4 regions of the Cetobacterium sp. NK01 genome follow, and region 4 is predicted to be linked to each of the others. Evidence: riboswitches for the same ligand, from Rfam matches in the RefSeq annotation. Region 4 holds a riboswitch; each other region holds the start of a gene.

The links. Region 4 has a riboswitch for cyclic di-GMP ahead of NON08_RS09475 (hypothetical protein). Riboswitches for the same ligand answer to the same signal wherever they lie in the genome.
Region 1: linked by a shared signal. The riboswitch ahead of NON08_RS06690 (MarR family transcriptional regulator) and the one ahead of NON08_RS09475 (hypothetical protein) in region 4 are both predicted to bind cyclic di-GMP.
Region 2: linked by a shared signal. The riboswitch ahead of NON08_RS07050 (hypothetical protein) and the one ahead of NON08_RS09475 (hypothetical protein) in region 4 are both predicted to bind cyclic di-GMP.
Region 3: linked by a shared signal. The riboswitch ahead of NON08_RS07915 (HD domain-containing phosphohydrolase) and the one ahead of NON08_RS09475 (hypothetical protein) in region 4 are both predicted to bind cyclic di-GMP.

What each region holds. Positions count from the first base shown of each region.
Region 1 is NZ_JANIBO010000001.1:1,363,795-1,368,625, reverse strand. Features, by position in the region: gene NON08_RS06700 (hypothetical protein) at 1-372, shown strand, start outside; gene NON08_RS06695 (hypothetical protein) at 450-1,832, shown strand; gene NON08_RS06690 (MarR family transcriptional regulator) at 1,862-2,152, opposite strand; cyclic di-GMP riboswitch class I at 2,266-2,341, opposite strand; gene NON08_RS06685 (cold-shock protein) at 2,476-2,676, opposite strand; gene NON08_RS06680 (hypothetical protein) at 2,894-4,288, shown strand; gene NON08_RS06675 (hypothetical protein) at 4,377-4,831, shown strand, end outside.
Region 2 is NZ_JANIBO010000001.1:1,444,177-1,449,007, reverse strand. Features, by position in the region: gene NON08_RS07060 (proline--tRNA ligase) at 1-1,266, opposite strand, end outside; gene recG (ATP-dependent DNA helicase RecG) at 1,321-3,381, opposite strand; cyclic di-GMP riboswitch class I at 3,551-3,626, shown strand; gene NON08_RS07050 (hypothetical protein) at 3,708-4,145, shown strand; gene NON08_RS07045 (DUF4402 domain-containing protein) at 4,190-4,618, shown strand; gene NON08_RS07040 (DUF4402 domain-containing protein) at 4,667-4,831, shown strand, end outside.
Region 3 is NZ_JANIBO010000001.1:1,633,446-1,638,276, reverse strand. Features, by position in the region: gene NON08_RS07915 (HD domain-containing phosphohydrolase) at 1-1,573, opposite strand, end outside; cyclic di-GMP riboswitch class I at 1,626-1,701, opposite strand; gene guaB (IMP dehydrogenase) at 1,755-3,212, opposite strand; gene purD (phosphoribosylamine--glycine ligase) at 3,292-4,542, opposite strand; gene purH (bifunctional phosphoribosylaminoimidazolecarboxamide formyltransferase/IMP cyclohydrolase) at 4,556-4,831, opposite strand, start outside.
Region 4 is NZ_JANIBO010000002.1:54,468-59,298, forward strand. Features, by position in the region: gene NON08_RS09460 (hypothetical protein) at 1-200, opposite strand, end outside; gene NON08_RS09465 (hypothetical protein) at 223-945, opposite strand; gene NON08_RS09470 (hypothetical protein) at 1,005-1,652, opposite strand; gene NON08_RS09475 (hypothetical protein) at 1,673-2,383, opposite strand; cyclic di-GMP riboswitch class I at 2,450-2,525, opposite strand; gene NON08_RS09480 (GntR family transcriptional regulator) at 2,787-3,458, shown strand; gene NON08_RS09485 (GntR family transcriptional regulator) at 3,532-4,161, shown strand; gene NON08_RS09490 (hydratase) at 4,262-4,831, shown strand, end outside.

The sequences.
Region 1 (4,831 bases), on a different contig from region 4:
AATATAAAGTTATTCTTTTGTGACAAGATATCTATTATTCAAATTTTAACTAAAATAATTGTTGAACATCATAAAAGTTCTCTAAAAAATATTCTTTTATTATTTAACGAAGTCGTTATTTCAGATGATAGATACCTTAAAGATAATCTAGCTGATTATAGTAAAAAATTTAATTTTGATATTGAGTCCACTTTTTTTTATAAATTAAATCCTGAAAATTATAAAAATAAATATGACCTAATTTTAAGTGATGAACCTAGTTTAAATATAAATACTTTAATTGTAAATAGCTTTAATCCTATCCAGATTTTATCTGCTATTAATAGTCATATTTTAGAAAATACTTTAAAAAAACTATGTTCTAATAAATAAAATATTTTTTTGTTTTTGTTTTATTTTTTTGATATAAATGATATACTAGATTGATATTATTTTGAAAGGGATTTAAAATGAAAATAAATATTACAACTACTCATATTAGAATATATCGATTATTAAATTTTCTTCCAGAAAAAAATATAGAGTTCATTGCAAAATTCTTAAAAATGAATAAACAAAATGTAATTTTATATATAAAACAAATTTATCACTATATTGATAATAAAAATTCTAACAACTCATTAGCTAGTATAATTAATGAGATTAATAATAATAAAACTATTTTTAAAACTTTAAAAAAACATCAAATTTTTAGCAAAGATGATCGGATTTTTTATATTATTTTAAAACTGTTAAGAGATTATGATTTAAACCTTAATACTCTATCTATTATCTTCAATGTTTCAAGAAGAACTTTAAATGATGATTTAATAAGTATTAAAAAAAAATTGAAAATTTATAACTTGGAAATATCTAGTATTCCTAGTAAAGGAATTAGTATTTTAGGTGATTGTGATGACCAAAAAATTTGTTCTTTATCGTATCTTTTTAAATTTTTAATTGAAGTTGATGAACTTCCATTTATAATGTCTCAAGATTATTCTGAATTTTTTCAACAAAATATCTATATAAAATTAAATAATGAGATTGATTATTTTACTTATACATTTGATTTTGATATATTTATAAACAATAAAAAATTAATTAAAAGCTTATATATAGTTTATGGTTATGAAAACTCTTTAAATAAAATTAAAACTCTTTCTTTTGAAGAGTTTAAAAAATATTTTCTTGATGTTTTTCCAATGAAAACTATGGAAAGGGCATACAAATTTTTCAAAAATTCACTATTAGGAGATTTTCCAATTAAATATATAAGAATTTTTACTTTAACTTTACAATTTTGCAATGGAACATTAAAAAAAGATGGTGTTTCACTAAAAAAAGAAAACCTGAAATTAAAAGAACTTTTTTTAAAAAATGTCTCTTTCAGTGTATCTGAAGATAATTTTTTTGAAAAATTTTTAAATAGAGTTAATACAGCAAGTAAAGAAAGTTCTTTCTTAGGTATGTTTGATCTTTCATTTTTAAATCTATCTTTAGATAATAAAATTAAATTTGAATGTGCTGCTCTTTTTTTAGAATTAAAAAAAATATATTTTAATATTCAACTATCTAATATTATTTTTCTTTATCTTTGGAATTTAAATAAAAGTAATATTTCAGAACTTACTGATACTATTGTTGTTTTTAAAGAAATTCCTAAGTTTTTACATCCTATTATTCAAAATACTTTCTTTATAAAAGAAAACATTCGAATATCTAAATTTATAATGGAGTCTGAATTAGATTCTTATATATCAAATGATGAAAATCTATCAGTTATAACTTTTGAAAAACTAAAAGTTATAAATCGTTACCCTTTTATAAAACAATATTCTTTACCCATATAAAAATGTAACCTCTATAAAAATTATAGAGGTTATATTTTTAATATTTGCATTAATTTTATTCTACTACATAGATCTTTTCCCATTTTTGTTGGATGAAGTCTAAAAACTCTTTTATCATCAAATGTTCCATATTTTTGAATTAAATTTTTCTCTTCTAATTTTTTTATACAAATTGATACTGAACCCTTTGATAGTTCTATCCCCTTTGTCAATTCGCATAATGTTATCCCTGGGTTTTCATTTATTCTTCTCAATATCTTTTCATGCGTGGAATTAATATGATATTTATTTAACTCCTTTTTTATCTCTGTTTTATGCATAATACAACACCCCTAATTATTTAATCTATATCTATTTATATTATAGATATTTTTTATTTCCTTCTTTAAAATATTTTTTCAAAAAAAAAACACTTACCCCTTGATTAAAGAATAAGTGCAACTGGCTACCATTTTAAAGGCCCTATAGCTTTGCGTCCTATGATTTCTCATAGTTTGCCGTATATTTTTATTTTTTATATTATATCTACTTACATCTTTTTCTGCAATACTTTTTTTAATTAGAATATAACTTAAAAACAATAATAAATAAAAAAGATGGAATAAATCCATCCTTTTTTATATTTTATTATTAGGATTAGGTGCTAGTTAGCTTGAACCTCTTTTGCTAAAGGTCCTTTATCTCCACTTTCAATTTTGAAAGATACGTTTTGTCCCTCTTCTAAAAATCTGAATCCATCACCAATGATTCCTGAAAAGTGTACAAAGTAATCTTTTCCCTCTTCACAAGTTACAAATCCAAATCCTTTCTCTTTGTTAAACCATTTTACTGTTCCTTTTGTCATAATTCTGTTCCCCTCCGCATTTATAAAAGCTTTATAGAGATTTAATTAATCTCTTATATGCATTTATAGTATCATATATAATCTATAAATTAAATATTTCAATTTTTCTTTTTAGAGAAGCAAAAGTGATATATTGGATCTTTAGTCATTTTTATAGTGTTACTATTCTAATCTTGCTCTATCTATGATAAACTATTATAGTCGGGGGGTGGTATTAATGAATACAACAGCTGCTAATGTTCTAAAAGTTTTATCTCAAAATGAGATGTCTATTGATGATATGCAACTGTATTTTAACGTTGAGCGAAGCTCAATTATCAAAACAATTACACAACTTAATGAGTTTTTAGAATCAATTGAACTTCCTATTATTTCAAAATTTCATGACATTTATTTTTTAAAACTAACACCTAAAGAACTAGAGATAGTTTTTGAAAATTTTACAATTTTAACTTTTGATGAAAAAATTGATTATCTTTTTATTAAATTTATTTCCACTGGGTTTTTAAATTTAGAAAGAGAAAAAGAGATTTTAGATATTTCAAGAAGCACTATTTTAAGATCCTTTCAAAATGTTAAAGATGAATTTTCAAAGAATGGAAGTACCTATGAATATAACCATGGAAAAGGCCTTGTTTTAAAAGAACTCTCACTTAAAGATAAACAAAATTTTTATAAAAAGCTTATGAAACTTTTTATTGAGGAGGATATTCTTGTTCCTGCAAGAAAAAATCTTTTAAATACAATTAAACCATTTGATACAAAAGAACGACTTTCTCAACTTTATCCTATACTTAAAAACTCTAATATTTCTATTAACTATTTTTTACTCTCTTTTATATGCTCTTTAGAAATTTGTATAAATATTTTTGGAGGATTTAATTTTATTGATAAATCAAATTTAACTTTAGATAAGTTTAAAGAGATTAGAGAAAATATAGATACTTTTGGTCCAGAGTTTAATGAAGAGTTTAAAAATCAACTTTCTCATTTTTTAACGAATCTTTATTTGGAAAAGGGAATTTTAGAAAATAGTATAAAAAGTATTTGTTTTAATCTCATTGAATCTATTAAATTGAAATTTAAAATAGATATAAAAAATAAAGAGCTTGAAAAAATGCTTTTTAATAAGTTATATCTTTCATTTTTTAAATATAATAATAAAATTATAAAAATTATTAATGTATCGTTTAATAAGCCACACAAATTTATTTTAAATAATTTTGAATCTATTTTAAAAGATTTTAATTATGATTTGTATTTAGTTGATAAGTTTATGATTGTTTATGCTATTAGAAGAATTATTATAGATGAAAACTTTTCTAATATAAAAAATGTGTTACTTCTTTTTAACGAAGTTGCTGCTACTGATCAGATTATTTTTAAAAAATCTCTTAGAGTATTTCTTCCTAATATCAACTTTGATGTTGAAGCTACTTTTTTTCATAAAAAAAATATTATCCAAAATCATGAAAACTATGATATCATTATTAGTGACAGTAACATTGTCTCTAATGTAGAAGTTGTTGAATATTATAGTACTATTAATGTTCATGATATTTTAGAAAATCACGCTTTAACAAGTGGTTTAAAAAAATTAAACAATAATTAAACATAAAAGAACACTTTTTCAGGTGTTCTTTTTTAAGTTTTATTCTTATTAAAGATATGATACACTATTTCATGTAGGAGGTGGTTCAATGAATACAACAGCTGCTAATATTTTAAAGATTTTATCACAAACTGAAATGTCTGTAGAAGATATGCACCTGTATTTAAACGTTGAAAAAAATGCCATTTTAAAAACAATTTCGCAAATTAATGATTTTTTAGAGTCTATTGATTTACCGAAAATTGAAAAAAAAGAGGATATTTTTTATTTAATTCTCACAAAAGATCAGTGGAGAACATTATTTAATAATTTTAATGTCTTAACTGCAGAGGAGCGAATAGACTATCTCTATATTAAATTTATTGCTCACGGTTTTTTAAATTTAGAAAAAGAAAAAGAAATTTTAGATCTATCTAGAAGTACTATTCTTAGATGTTTTCAAAGCGTTAAAGATGAATTTTTAAAAAATGGTACTAGATATGAATACCTTCATGGTAAAGGACTTCTCATAACTGAATTGAGTTTTGCTGATAAGAAAATTTT
Region 2 (4,831 bases), on a different contig from region 4:
TGCTTTTGAGTACTTATCACCTAATTTAAATATATGTCCACTTTCGATTCCTCTTGCACTTGCAAGTTCTCCACCACATTTTGGACACTTTTCCCCAACTACTACTGTTCTTACATCTGCAATTACTTCAGCTTCATAATCTTTTCCATAATTAACATTAATATAATGTGTATCTAATTTATTTCCACCTGCTGTGTGGTTAGATATTCCTACAATACTCTTATCTGCTATAACTTTTATTTTTGTTAGATCAGCACCAACTGGTCCTATAAATCCTTTTACTAATCCTAAATCCTCAATTTCTGAATCAGTCAATAATACAACATCTATTGTGTCAATTATATTTTTTAATTTAACTTCATTAACTTCAAAATCCCCTCTTATAAGAACCATATAAACATCATCTGTTACAACATCTTTATACATCATAGCTTTTACAGTTTGCTCTACAGGTACATTTAAGTATTCCACAACATCAACAATTTTTGATACATTTGGCGTATCTACTAATTTAATCTCTAATGCCTCTGTTTTTGGTAACTCAACTATTGTACTTGTTGCTGTTTCAACGTTTGCTGCATAGTCGCATGATGTACAGTAAATGATTTCGTCCTCTCCTGAATCTGCTAGTACATGGAACTCTTGTGATCCACTTCCACCAATTGCTCCTGAATCTGCTTCAACTGCTCTAAATTTAAGTCCGCATCTTTCAAATACTCTTGTATAAGCAGCCTTCATATTTTCAAATTCTTCATCTAAAGATTCTTTATTTGCATGGAATGAGTATGCATCCTTCATCATAAACTCTCTTCCTCTCATAAGTCCGAATCTAGGTCTTCTCTCATCTCTAAATTTAGTTTGAATTTGATATAAATTTAATGGTAAAGATTTATAAGATGATATATCATTTCTAATAATATCCGTTATTACCTCTTCGTGTGTTGGTCCTAATGCAAACTCTCTAGAGTGTCTATCTTGAATTCTCATCATTTCAGCACCCATTACATCCCATCTTCCACTTTCTTTCCAAAGCTCTGCTGGTTGTAATACTGGCATAAATATTTCTTGAGCTCCAGCTCTATCCATCTCTTCTCTTACAATATTTTCAACTTTCTTTAAAGCTTTTAAACCTAAAGGAAGGTATGTATAAACTCCACTTGCTAATCTTTTGATCATTCCAGATCTCAGTAATAGTTTATGACTTATTACTTCTGCCTCTTTAGGAGTTTCCTTAAGAGTTTTTACATAGTATTTACTTAATCTCATCTTATCCTCCACTTTTTTTAATTAATTTTACCTCATATTCTATCATAACATCTTTTACGAGGTCAAACTTTTGTTAAACTTTTCCTCTATATCCCATTTTAAAATTTCACTTTTAATTTTTCCTTCATTATCTTTTAAATAATCCATACATATATCTTTTACTAACTTTATTGTTTTTATATCATGGACAATATCTATAAACTTAAGATCACTTAGACCACTTTGTTTTACACCAAACATTTCTCCTGCTTTTCTAAGTCTCAAATCCTCTTCTGCAATTTTAAATCCATCTTCTGTACTTTCTAAAACTTTAAGTCTTGCAGCTGAGTTATCATTTTCTGTAGAAGATAATAGAAAACAATACGATTGATGTTGCCCTCTTCCAACTCTTCCTCTAAGCTGATGTAAAGTAGCTAATCCAAAACGTTCAGAATTTGTTATGACCATTATACTTGAGTTAGGAACATTCACCCCTACTTCAATTACTAACGTTGAAACCAAAATATCTAACTTATGATTTTTAAAAAGATGCATAATTTCATCCTTTTCTCTATTTTTCATTCTTCCATGCAAAATACCAACTCTATATCCTGGAAGATTCTTTAATACCTCTTGATAAAGCTCTTCTGTTGATTTAGCTGAAAGTTTATCACTTTCATCTATCAAAGATGCTACAAAATAAGCTTGCCTTCCCTCTTTTAATTTTTTATCTATGAAACTAAACATCTTTTCTTCATTTTCTTTCTCACTTATCCATTTAGTTTTAATAGGCTTCCTTCCTGGAGGCAGTTCATCTATAACTGCCACATCTAAATCTCCATAGATACTAAGTGCTAAAGATCTAGGAATTGGGGTAGCACTCATAACTATTAAATTAGCTAAAACCCCTTTATCTCTTAATCTTTTTCTTTGTAAAACACCAAATCTATGCTGTTCATCTATAACTATTAACCCTAGTTTAAAGAACTCTACACTTTCCTCTATTATAGCATGAGTACCTACTACAATATTAGTCTCCCCTGTTCTTATTCTCTCTAGAATTTCGCTTTTTCTTTTCCCTTTTACACTTCCAGTTAAAAGTTCAACTTTTATACCTAAACATTCTAAAGTTTCATAAATTGACAGATAATGTTGAGTTGCTAAAATCTCTGTAGGAGCCATTAGAACTCCTTGGTAACCATTTTCCACCATATATAGTAGCAGCAGAACTGCAACTATTGTTTTCCCACTCCCAACATCTCCTTGAATTAGATAATTTATAATTTTACCAGCATTTATTCCTTTATACACTTCTGTTATAACTCTCTTTTGAGCTGTTGTCAAAGAAAAAGGTAGATCTTTTAAAAATTTTGTGACTAAAGTTTTTTTTCCTTCTATATTATATATATTCTTATTATTCATATCTACTTCAAATCTTTTCTGAAGTATTCCCATTTCTAAAATAAGTAATTCCTCTATTGCAAAACGTCTTTTTGCCTCTTCTAAATTTCTTGGATTAGTTGGATAATGAATCTCTTTCAAAGCTTTTTTTCTATCCATCAATCTATATTTTTCTATGATTTCACTTGGAATATTTTCTTCAAATAAATTCAAGTAATCTTTTAAAGCTTCTTTTAATATCTTTCTTATATTATTTTGATTCAACTCTTTTATAGAGCTATATATTGGTAATATCTCTCCTTTATTTTCTTGCCCTTTATAAAGCTTAAACTCTGGATTTGTCATTTGAAAAGTGTATCCTCTTTTCACATTTCCTATAAATATATATTCTTCACCCATTTTTAAACTATTTCTTAAATACGGTCTTTGAAACCAAATCACTTCAAGAACTCCCGTTCCATCATTTATTGTGGCTTTTATCATTTTCATTCCTGTTCTTGTAGGAGGAGCAGAGATATTCATTATATTTCCTTTTAAAACAACATATTCATCTCCTCTTAATTCACCTATTTTCTTCAAATTTGTTCTATCATCATAAGCTCTTGGAAAATAATATATCAGTTCATAAAGGGTTTCTATATTTAATTTTTTTAGTTTAGAATAAGTTGCAGTAGAAACTCCTTTTAAGTTAAAGAGCTCTATCTCCTTATAAATATTTTTATATATCTCAATCACCACCTTTTTTTAATTATAACATACTTGTATATCCTTTTGTACACTTTATAATATGTTTTATATTTTTGTAATAAACACCCATAAAATAAGGAGTTGTGAAAAAAATATCTTCTCTTTTTTTGTAATTTTTGTTTGACATTTTTCATCTTTTAATATATTATTATTGTATAAAATTAATAGGCAAAGTAGAGGAAACTCTATGACGCAAAACTATAGGGTCTTTAAAATGACAGCCAGTTGCTATTACACTTTGGTTATCCAGAGTATAAATGCAACTGGCTTTTTTATTTTGAAAATTTTATGAAATTATGGGAGGGAATAAAATTATGAAAAAATTATTAACACTTTTATCTTTAACTATGGCTATGACAACTTTTGCAGCTCCACATGGAAATGAAGAAAAATCTGCTACTATGAATATTACTGCTACTGTTATTAGACCTCTTACTGTTGAAGTTGTAGATCATATGAACTTCGGAACTGTTATTCAAGGAAATAAAGTTACTGCTACAGGAAAGTATTTAATAAATGGAGAACCTGGTCAAAAGATAACTGTTACTACTACATTTCCTGAAAATTTATTTAATGTAGTCTCTAGATCAACTCTACCAATAGAATTAAATATGCCTATGCCTTTAACTGGATATGCTCTAGGAACAGATGGTGAACTCCCTTTAAATATCTATGGTAGTATCACTCCTAGTACAGAAACTGCTCCAGGAACTTACAAAGGACAAATTATAGCTAGAGTTCAATACCAATAATAAACAAATATCTAAAATATAAACTACAGGAGAAAATTAAATCTATGAAAAAACTATTAACACTTTTATCTTTAACTATGGCTATGACAACTTTTGCAGCTCCACATGGAAATGAAGAAAAATCTGCTACTATGAATATAACAGCGACGGTAATAAAACCTTTAACTATAGCTAAAACTGGTGATATGGATTTTGGAAATATAATTCAAGGAACTACAGCTACTGCTGATTCTGGATATACTATAACTGGTGAAAAAGGACAGCCAATAATTGTTACAATTGATAATTCAGTTTTATTATCTAATCAAAAAGCTAAAACGTCTCTAGCTGTTGGAATAAAAACTCAGCTTCCTAAATCATTAGATAAAGATGGAAATGCTAATGTTTCTGTTCAAGGATTTTTAAATGTTCCTAAAGATCAACATGTTGGAACATATACTGGAACTTTAGTAGCTAGAGTTCAATATCAATAATAATAAACAACTGGGAAATCCCAGTTGTTTTCATATAGGGGGTTATTTATGGCATTAATTTTAACTTTATTTTTATTAACTTTTACCAGTATATTTTCTTCTAATACTTCAGAAAAAAATATGGATATAAAGGCAACTGTTATAAAACCTTTACGAGTTATTCACAATGGTGATATAAACTATGGAAAAATAATTCAGGGTTCTACCCATTCA
Region 3 (4,831 bases), on a different contig from region 4:
TCGAATACATTCCTAATCTTTTTACGTGATCTCCTGTATCCTCGTCATTTAATTGATTAGCCATTTCCAAAACTTCTATTAAAGAAAAACTTAACTCCTCTGCTTTTTTTCTATTTTTTTCAGATTTAATTATTAGAATTATCAAAATTATAATAAAAGCAATAACTGGTATCGATATTTTTACAATTAATTTATAATTTTGTGTCACTATAGAATTTTTTAACAAATTATTATCTATTATAGTTTTATCCACTGTAAAGCTTTCTAATATTGTTTCTATTAAATTTGAAAGCTCTCTTTTCTCTTTAGAAATTCCAAAACTAACTCCAAAAGAATCATCTAGTATTCCTGCAACCTTTATTTTATCATCTAAAAAATTATTACTAATTACTCCTGTAAGTATATTAAAATACCCAACTAGATAATCCCCTTTTTGATTTAATAACTTTTCTAATCCTTCTTCATAACTTTCAACTTCTATTATTTCACTGTTTTTTAATACATCTTTTAAATAAACGTAGCTATAATCATCTTTTAAAACTAATACTCTAGTTTTATCTAAGTCTGAAATATTTTGTATAAAACCATCAGACTTTCTATTAGCTACAGATAATTTCATCTCATAATACGGCTTAGTATAATTTATATTTTTGTTATTTTTACTATCTTCTATAGATATCCCTTCTATATCATACTCTCCATCCTTTACAAAATTAAATGGAATACCTATAATTTCTTCCAATTCACGTGAAATATTTATAGTTAAGCCTTGATACTTATTTTTTTGCTCATAATAAAAGGGTAACATAAATTTATCTTTTCCCAATTTCACTTTTATATTTTTATACTTTTCTCTAACTGTCTCATAACTTGGAGTATCCTTTAATAAATATCTATAAAATTCTACTCTATTTTTAGATAAAATTTCTTGTATTTTTTCTCCCTCTAAATTATTTAAAGTGTTTTGAATTTTTTCCTGTATATCTTGTAACCCTTTTTTTATCGCAATCTGTTCATTATATCTAATATTTTCTAACAATTTATAATTTATTTCACCTGAGTTTTTATCATACCAATCTTGAGTTATAAATGCTTCTACTTCTCCACTTTCAAGTTTTTCCAATCCTTCATCGATATTTTTAACTTCTATTTTTTCTAATTCTAAATTCTTATATCTTTCTTGAAACTCTTTTAATCCATGCTGGTTTGGAATATATGCTACTTTTAATTTTTTTATGTTTCTCAAATTTGAAAACATTGAATTTTTATTAACAACAACTCCTACTCTATATATCATAGGGGTATCTATATATTCATATTCCTCTTGACCTTTCTGAGTCTCAATTGTTCTTAATACAACGTCACTATTTTCTTCATCTAATTTTATATCTATTTCCTTGTTATTTAATATATTTGAAAAAAGATCAACATAAACTCCCTGATATTCACCTTCTTCTAAATTTTTATACAAATACATATCTGTCGTATTTGATGGTATTGTTATACTTATATCACTTTGGGAAAAAGTTATATAATTTACAACTATCAAAATTAAAAATATTACTTTTTTCATCGTTCCTCCCTCTAATTTTTTGCAAAAAAAAACTGCAATAGTCCACAAAGACTACTGCAGCTGGCTGCCATTTTAAAGACCCTATAGCTTTGCGTCATAGGGTTTCCCCTACTTTGCCTTATAATATAAAAATTTCTCTTTAATTATAATCAATCACGCTTCTAAAGTCAACATTTTATATCTATTTAGAATAGTTTGGTGCTTCCTTAGTTATAATAATATCGTGTGGATGACTTTCTTTTAAGCCTGCTCCTGTTATTTTTACAAATTTTCCATGAACTTTCAAATCTTCTATTGTAGGTGTTCCACAATACCCCATTCCAGCTCTTACTCCTCCACATAATTGGAATACAACATCTTTCAAGCTTCCTTTATAAGAAACTCTTCCTTCAATTCCTTCTGGCACAAGTTTTTTAGCATCGTTTTGGAAATATCTATCTTTAGATCCTCTTTTCATCGCTGCCATCGAACCCATTCCTACATACACTTTATATCTTCTTCCTTCGTATATAATCTCTTCACCTGGAGCTTCTGTCGTTCCAGCTAAAAGCCCTCCTAGCATAACACAATCTGCTCCTGCTGCTAAAGCTTTTACCATATCTCCAGATAGCTTTATTCCTCCATCTGCAATAACTCCTATTCCTCTTGTTTTACAAACTTCATATACATCATTAACTGCTGATAACTGCGGTACTCCTACTCCTGCTACAACTCTTGTTGTACAAATAGATCCCGGTCCTACTCCTACCTTAACTGCATTCACTCCTGCTTCTATTAAATCTAGAGCTGCTTCAGCTGTTACAATATTTCCACCTATTATATTTAATTTTGGGAAATTTTCTCTAATCTCCTTTATTTTTTGCATAACACCTTTTGAATGTCCATGTGCTGAATCTACTGTTATTATATCTACTCCTGCTTCTACTAAAGCTTTTACTCTCTCTAAAGTATCTGCTCCAACACCTACAGCTCCTCCAACTCTTAATCTTCCTTGAGAATCTTTACATGCAAATGGATACTCAACTAAATTATCTATATCTTTTATTGTTATTAACCCTTTTAATTTCCCATTTTCATCAACTATCGGTAATTTTTCTATCCTATTTTCTAGTAAAATATCTTTTGCTTGATCTAATGTAGTTCCCACAGGAGCTGTTACTAAATTTTCTTTAGTCATTATATCACTTACTAATTGATCCATATCTTTTCTATATTTTAAATCTCTATTTGTTATAATTCCAATTAAAGACCCATCTTCTTCAATTACAGGTAATCCTGATATTTTATATCTTCTCATTATCTCTTCTGCATGCCATACTGTTGAGTCTTTTGTTAAAGTTACTGGGTTTTTTATCATTCCACTTTCGTTTCTTTTTACTCTATCAACTTCTGCAGCTTGGTCTTCTATGCTCATATTCTTATGAATAAACCCTATTCCACCTTGTCTTGCTAAAGCTATAGCCAGATCTCCTTCTGTCACAGTATCCATTGCTGCACTTAAAACTGGAACATTTAATTCGATATCCTTTGTAAGTTTAGTTTTTAAACTTACCTCATGCGGTAATACCTCTGACCTTGCTGGAACTAATAGCACATCATCAAAAGTTATTGCTTCTTTTATTATTTTTCCATTCATCATTTCCTACTGCCTCCAATTTCAATTTTCCAATTTTTAAATAAAGACCTGCACTTTTTTTTAGTATTGTGCAGGTCTTTTTTTATTTATTTTCGTTATTATAGCACATTTTTGAGCCTATGTCATTTCTAAAAAATAATTTTTTGCATTTTATTTTTTTTACATCTAAATATGCATTTTTTTTAGCCTCTTCTAACGTATTACCATAAGCTACTACAGATAGAACTCTTCCTCCATTTGTCTCAACCTTTCCATCTACTTCTCTAGTTCCCATATGAAATATTGTTGAATTTAAATTTTCAGGTATATGTATTTCACAACCTATTGTTGAAGATTTAGGGTAGTTTTCAGAAGCCATAACTACAGCCACTGTATATCTTTTATCCCATTGTAATTCAACACTTTTATTATTCATCAAATCTAATATTGCTTTCACAAAATCAGATTCTAATCTTGGCAAAATTCCTTCTGCCTCAGGGTCTCCAAATCTAGCATTGAATTCTATTGTCTTTACTCCATCTTTCGTTAGCATTATTCCACCAAAAAGAAATCCTTTAAATGGGATTCCATCTTTAACCATTCCTTTTGCCATTGGTTTTAGTATTTTTTCCAAAGTTTCATTTATTACATCCGAATTAATTCTATCAACTGGTGAATAAACTCCCATACCACCAGTATTTGGACCTTTATCATCATCATATGCTCTTTTATGATCTTGAGCAATTTCTAAAGGAATTACTATCTCTCCATTCGTTAAAGCTATAATTGAAAATTCAAACCCATCTAAATATTCTTCTATTACAACTTTATTATTAGGAATACTAAAAGCTATTTTTAGAGCATCTAAAGCTTCCTTTTCTGAAAATGCAACTGTAACCCCTTTTCCAGCCTTTAATCCATCTTCTTTTATAACTATTGGAGCACCTTTTTCTTCCACATATTTTATTGCTTGTTCTAGATCGATAAACGTTTCATAATCTCCAGTGGGTACATCATATTTTTTCATAAGTTCTTTAGCAAACTCTTTACTGGATTCAATTTTTGCAGCTTCTTTTGTAGGTCCAAAAATTTTCAATCCTCTTTTTTCAAATTCATTTACAATTCCTAAGGCAAGAACATTTTCTGGTCCAACAATTGTTAAGTCTACTTTATTTTTTTCTGCAAAATCTGCTAACTCTTCAATTTTTTCTTCTGAAATATCAAGTAATGTACCTAAGTTTTCCATCCCAATATTTCCAGGAGCTATAAATACTTCTTTAACCATATCACTCTCTTTTACTTTCCATGCAATTGCATGTTCTCTTCCACCTTTTCCTACTATAAGAACTTTCATAAACTCCTCCAAATTAATGTTTAAAATGCCTAACCCCTGTAAACACCATAGCTATTCCATATTTATTACATGCTTCTATTGAAAGTGAATCTTTTATTGATCCTCCTGGTTGAATAATTGCTTTTATTCCATATCTTGCAGCTAACTCAACTGTGTCATCCATTGGAAAAAATGCATCAGAAGCTAAGATTGCTCCTTTACATTTTTCTCCTCCTTGTTCTAAAGCTATTTTAGCTGCTCCGACTCTATTCATCTGTCCTGCTCCTATACCTATCGTTTGATTTTCTTT
Region 4 (4,831 bases):
GAATAAATCATCTCATCATTTATAAGAGTAGCACCTTGTAATTCAGCTTTTAAAATTTCATATTCCTCTTCTGAGATGAGATCTTGAGCTTTAAAAGCATCTAAATCCTCTAGGGAGTAGTCTGTTGAATATGAAGTTGTAAATAGAATCAATCCGACACTAAGAAGATTCTTTAAAAATCTACTATCTGTTTTTTTCATTCTCCATCCCCCTAAATAGATTTTAGATTTTGATTTTCATGATTGTAACTTCGTTTTCTTTTATTAATAAAGTATTGTAATTTTTAATATTTTTAAAAATAATATCATCCTTAATCTCTTGATTAAACTCTTTTAAATCTAGTTCTTCATTTATTAAAAATCTTTTATTCCCCAGTAAAAAACTATTTTTATTTTTTGAATCACTTAAATAAAATGAAAATGTTCCACGTCTATTTCCAGTGTTTTTTATTTTTCCAAAAAACTCTAGTTTTTTATTTTCTTTTTTTATAACTAAGTTTTTCAAAGTTAAATTGGTTTTTAGATCTCCTACATACCCTACAATTTCCATTTTAAGATTTGTTAAAATTTTAAGAGTAGAACTCTTATTTTTTATCTCTTTTTCAGTTACAACGGGCATCTCTTTAATACCTAAAACTGTTGTGTATTCTCCTGATTCACTTCCCTTAGGTGCTTTTATAAAAACTTTTAAAACACCCTCTTGCCCGGGTTTTAGGTTAAGGGTTTTCGGGTAATACTCCACCCAGCTAGTCATATCTTTTCCTTTTTTACTTTTTTCCACAGAGAAAATATATTTAATTGAAGTATTAGTGCCGTTATATAGGTAATACTCTTCAATTTCCCCAGAACCACCTATATTTTTATCAAAGTTTACAGGATGAATATTAACATATGAGTATACCTTAGAGAATAGAAGCATAAGTATAATAAAGATATTTTTTTTCATAGTTGTTCTCCTTAAAAAAGCCTCTAAACTTCTTAGAGGCTTTTAAATTTTTAGTTATCTTATTTTGAAGTGGCCTTATCAACAACTAGAGCTGGGTTTTTACTAAATTTAACGCTTAATGTTGATGTATTTGAATAACTGCCTTCATCTAAATTAGCTTGTTGAAATTCAGTAGCCTCTATTTTTGAGTTTAAATCAACTTGTATATGCTTTATATTTTTATTTGTTGAAAATATATTAGTGTGAGTATTTTTATTACCAGCTAAAGATAAGGTAAGACCTTTTGAAGTAGCAGAAGCAGCATTAAAAACTCTTCCAGTTAGTGTATGCGCCATACGGACATTATTATCTGAATGAGTTAAATTATTGTGAGGACTTGTAAGAGATATTTTTAGCATAGTATTGTCAGGGAAATTGTTATCATTTGCTCTTTTTATATAAACAGACCTACTTACTTTAGAAGGAGATGTACTTCCCTTCATAATTGTTCCATGATCTAATTCAATTGATTTTATTGCTGTTACTCCCTCTGGTCTTTCTGTTATGATAAGTCCTGAATCAACTATAAATGCCTTTGTTGTAATATCAATTTGATTCTCACCACTAGCTCTAGGGGTTCCAGTTGATTGTGATGGTCCAATTGGCGTTGATGGTACGGCCATAAGTGTTGCTGATAATGCTAATAATCCTAATAAAACCTTTTTCATTTTTTTCCTCCTTATATTATCTATATTTTTAGTTTGTTGATAGTTCTATAGTTTATATCTTCGTATATCTCTATTTCGTAAGGATGATTTTTTTTCATTCCATCTAACTCTAAAGTTATCTTTTTACTTTCTCCTGCATATATACGCCCTAAAGTATTTCTAACTAAAGTATTGTTTTTACCCTTAACTTGTATCCCAAACTCTACCCCTCTTTTATCAGATGGATTTTTTATAGCAATATCTAATTTTGTCTTTCCATTTTCTTCATAAACTTTATAGTTATCTATTTTTATGAACGGTTCTAAATTTCCAACATATCCAATCATCTCTATAGATGCATTTATTCTAATTCCTACATTGGACTTTATTCCTGTTCCATCCTTTTTTATACTTGGAACTGATATGAGTGAACTATCTAAGTGAAAACCATATTCACCATCTTTTGATTCTTTTGGTGCTTTAGCAAAAACTTTTAAAAGCCCAGTTTCTCCTGGTTTAACTGTTAAAACTTTTGGATAAAATTCAACCCATTGGCTCATATCTCCTCTTATGTCACTTCCAGGAGATACAGCAAACTTATATCTTAAAGTTTCTAAGCCGTTATTAGGAAAATAAAACTCTTGATACCCTTCACCGTTATCTATTCTTTTTTCAAATCCATCTGGCATTATGTGAAAACTGTAAGAAATGATATTTAAAATTATAAAAAAAAGTGTAATTAATTTTTTCATGTTGCCCCCCGTTATAAAGTTAAAAATTTATAAAAAAAAGTTGCACCTATTGTATAGCGATACAACTTGTGCAACTGGCTGCCATTTAACAGGCCCTATAGTTTTGCGTCCTCAAATTTCTTTGAGTTTGCCATATTTTATTTTATGATTGGCTATAATTATAGAGCATTTTAAAAAAAAATTCTATTAGAAATTTTTGTATATTTATTTTAATTTTTTTCTAGTATAAAAAAACGAACTATATACATACAAGTTTGGTATTAGTGAAAAATGTTTCAAGTATAATCTATAAGTTTGTTTTTTAGATGTTTTTGAAATATTATATAAAATTTTGCAAATTTATAAAGGGTGAGGTATATAAAATTACTGAAGGATTTAATTAGGAGATGGCTAAGGGGGAAAAATGCAGATAAAAAGAAAAAAATCAATTCGTGAACAAGTTTATGAATATTTAAAAGAGGAGATTGTAAACGGAAAAATAGAGGAAGAAAGTAGAATTGTAGAAGAGGAATATGCATTGAAATTAAATGTAAGTAGAACTCCTTTGAGAGAAGCTATTAGAATGCTTGAGTTAGAGGGGCTTATAGAAGGAAGAGAAAAAGGAGGAGTAATAGTTCCTAAAACAACAAAAAAAGATGTAGAAGAGGTAATAAAAATAAGAATGGCTTTAGAAACTGTTATTTTTCAAGAAATATTTGAAAAGGTTACTGAACATGATATAAAAAAATTAGAAAAAAATATAGATAAAACAAAGTTAATAATAGAAAATGAGAAAGAATCTTCAAATGTATTTAAATATTTTTCTGAATTTAATAGAATTCTCTATCATATTGCAGATTCACCAAGAGTTGTAAATTTAATTAATAATTTAAATCTATACTTAAAAAAATTTAGAAAAATATCTATTGAAAACAGTAATCGGAGATTAAATGCTCACAAAGATCATGTTAATATGGTAGAATTTATAAAAAAAGATAGAAAAAAAGAGATAATAGATTTAAATAAAAAACATCTATTAGAGGCAAAAGAGTTTTTAATACAGCAGTTAGAAATACGTGAAAATAAAAGTTACTAAAATATTTTTTCTTGCTAAAACATCTAAAAGAAAGTATTATATTGTATATAATATATTTAGGAGATTATAATTCATGAGAAAAAGTAGTAGTGATAATATCTATGAAACAATAAAAAATGATTTGTTAGTTGGGAATATAGATTTTGGAGATAAGATTGTTGAAATTGATTATGCTAATAAGCTAAATGTAAGTAGGACTCCTTTGAGAGAAGCTATAAAAAAACTTGAAATTGAGGGGATCATAGAAAGATTACCTAATGGAAGATTAAGAGTTATGGAGATTACTCCACAAAAAATTGATGAAATATTTGAAATTAGAATTTGCTTAGAGGGGATTTTATTTGATTCAATTATTAAAAATAAAAATGAAATTGAAAGAATATATCAAAATCTTGTTCTAACAAAATATTTAATAGATACGGAAAATTGGAGTGAAGTAAGAAGACTATTTTTAGAATATAACTCTCTTGTTTATTCGGCGTCCTCTTTAGAATATGCAGTGAAAATTTTAAGACACTATGATTTTATTATTTCAGCTCTAAAGAGAAAATCTTTAAAAAATGAGAATAGAATTTTAAAAGCTTATAATGAGCATTTAGAAATTATAAATTTATTGAAAGAGGATGAGTTAGAAAAAGCAAAAGAAGCCAATAGAATACACCTATTAAATGCAAAAGAGGGAGTGAAAAATGCTATCAAGTAAAATTGATAGCATTTTTTTTATAAAAAAAATTGACAAATGAAAAAAAAAATAATAAATTATAATTGTATACAATTATTCAAAAATGAAAAAGGAGGAATTTATGATAACTCTATATAACAAAGGGGTTTTTTTAGTTGATGGAAAAGATATTATTCAAAATGAAAGTATTGTAGAAAGTGGTAAAAGCGAAGCTAAAAAGGGAACAATAACTTATGAAATATTAAAAAAACATAATATTTCAAATGATATGGAAAATTTAAAATTGAAATTTGATTGTCTAGCCTCACATGATATAACCTATGTTGGAATAATTCAAACAGCAAAAGCTAGTGGCCTTGAAAAATTTCCCATTCCATACGTATTAACAAATTGTCATAATACTTTATGTGCTGTAGGTGGAACGATAAATGAAGATGATCATATGTATGGGTTATCAGCTGCTAAAAAATATGGTGGTATCTACGTTCCTCCTCATCAAGGAGTAATTCATCAATATATGAGAGAAACAATGGCAGGATGTGGAAAAATGATCTTAGGATCAGATAGTCACACAAGATATGGAGCTCTAGGTACAATAGCAATAGGCGAAGGTGGAGGAGAATTAGTAAAACAGATTTTAAATAAAACTTATGACATAAAGTACCCAGAAGTTATTGGAGTATATTTAAAA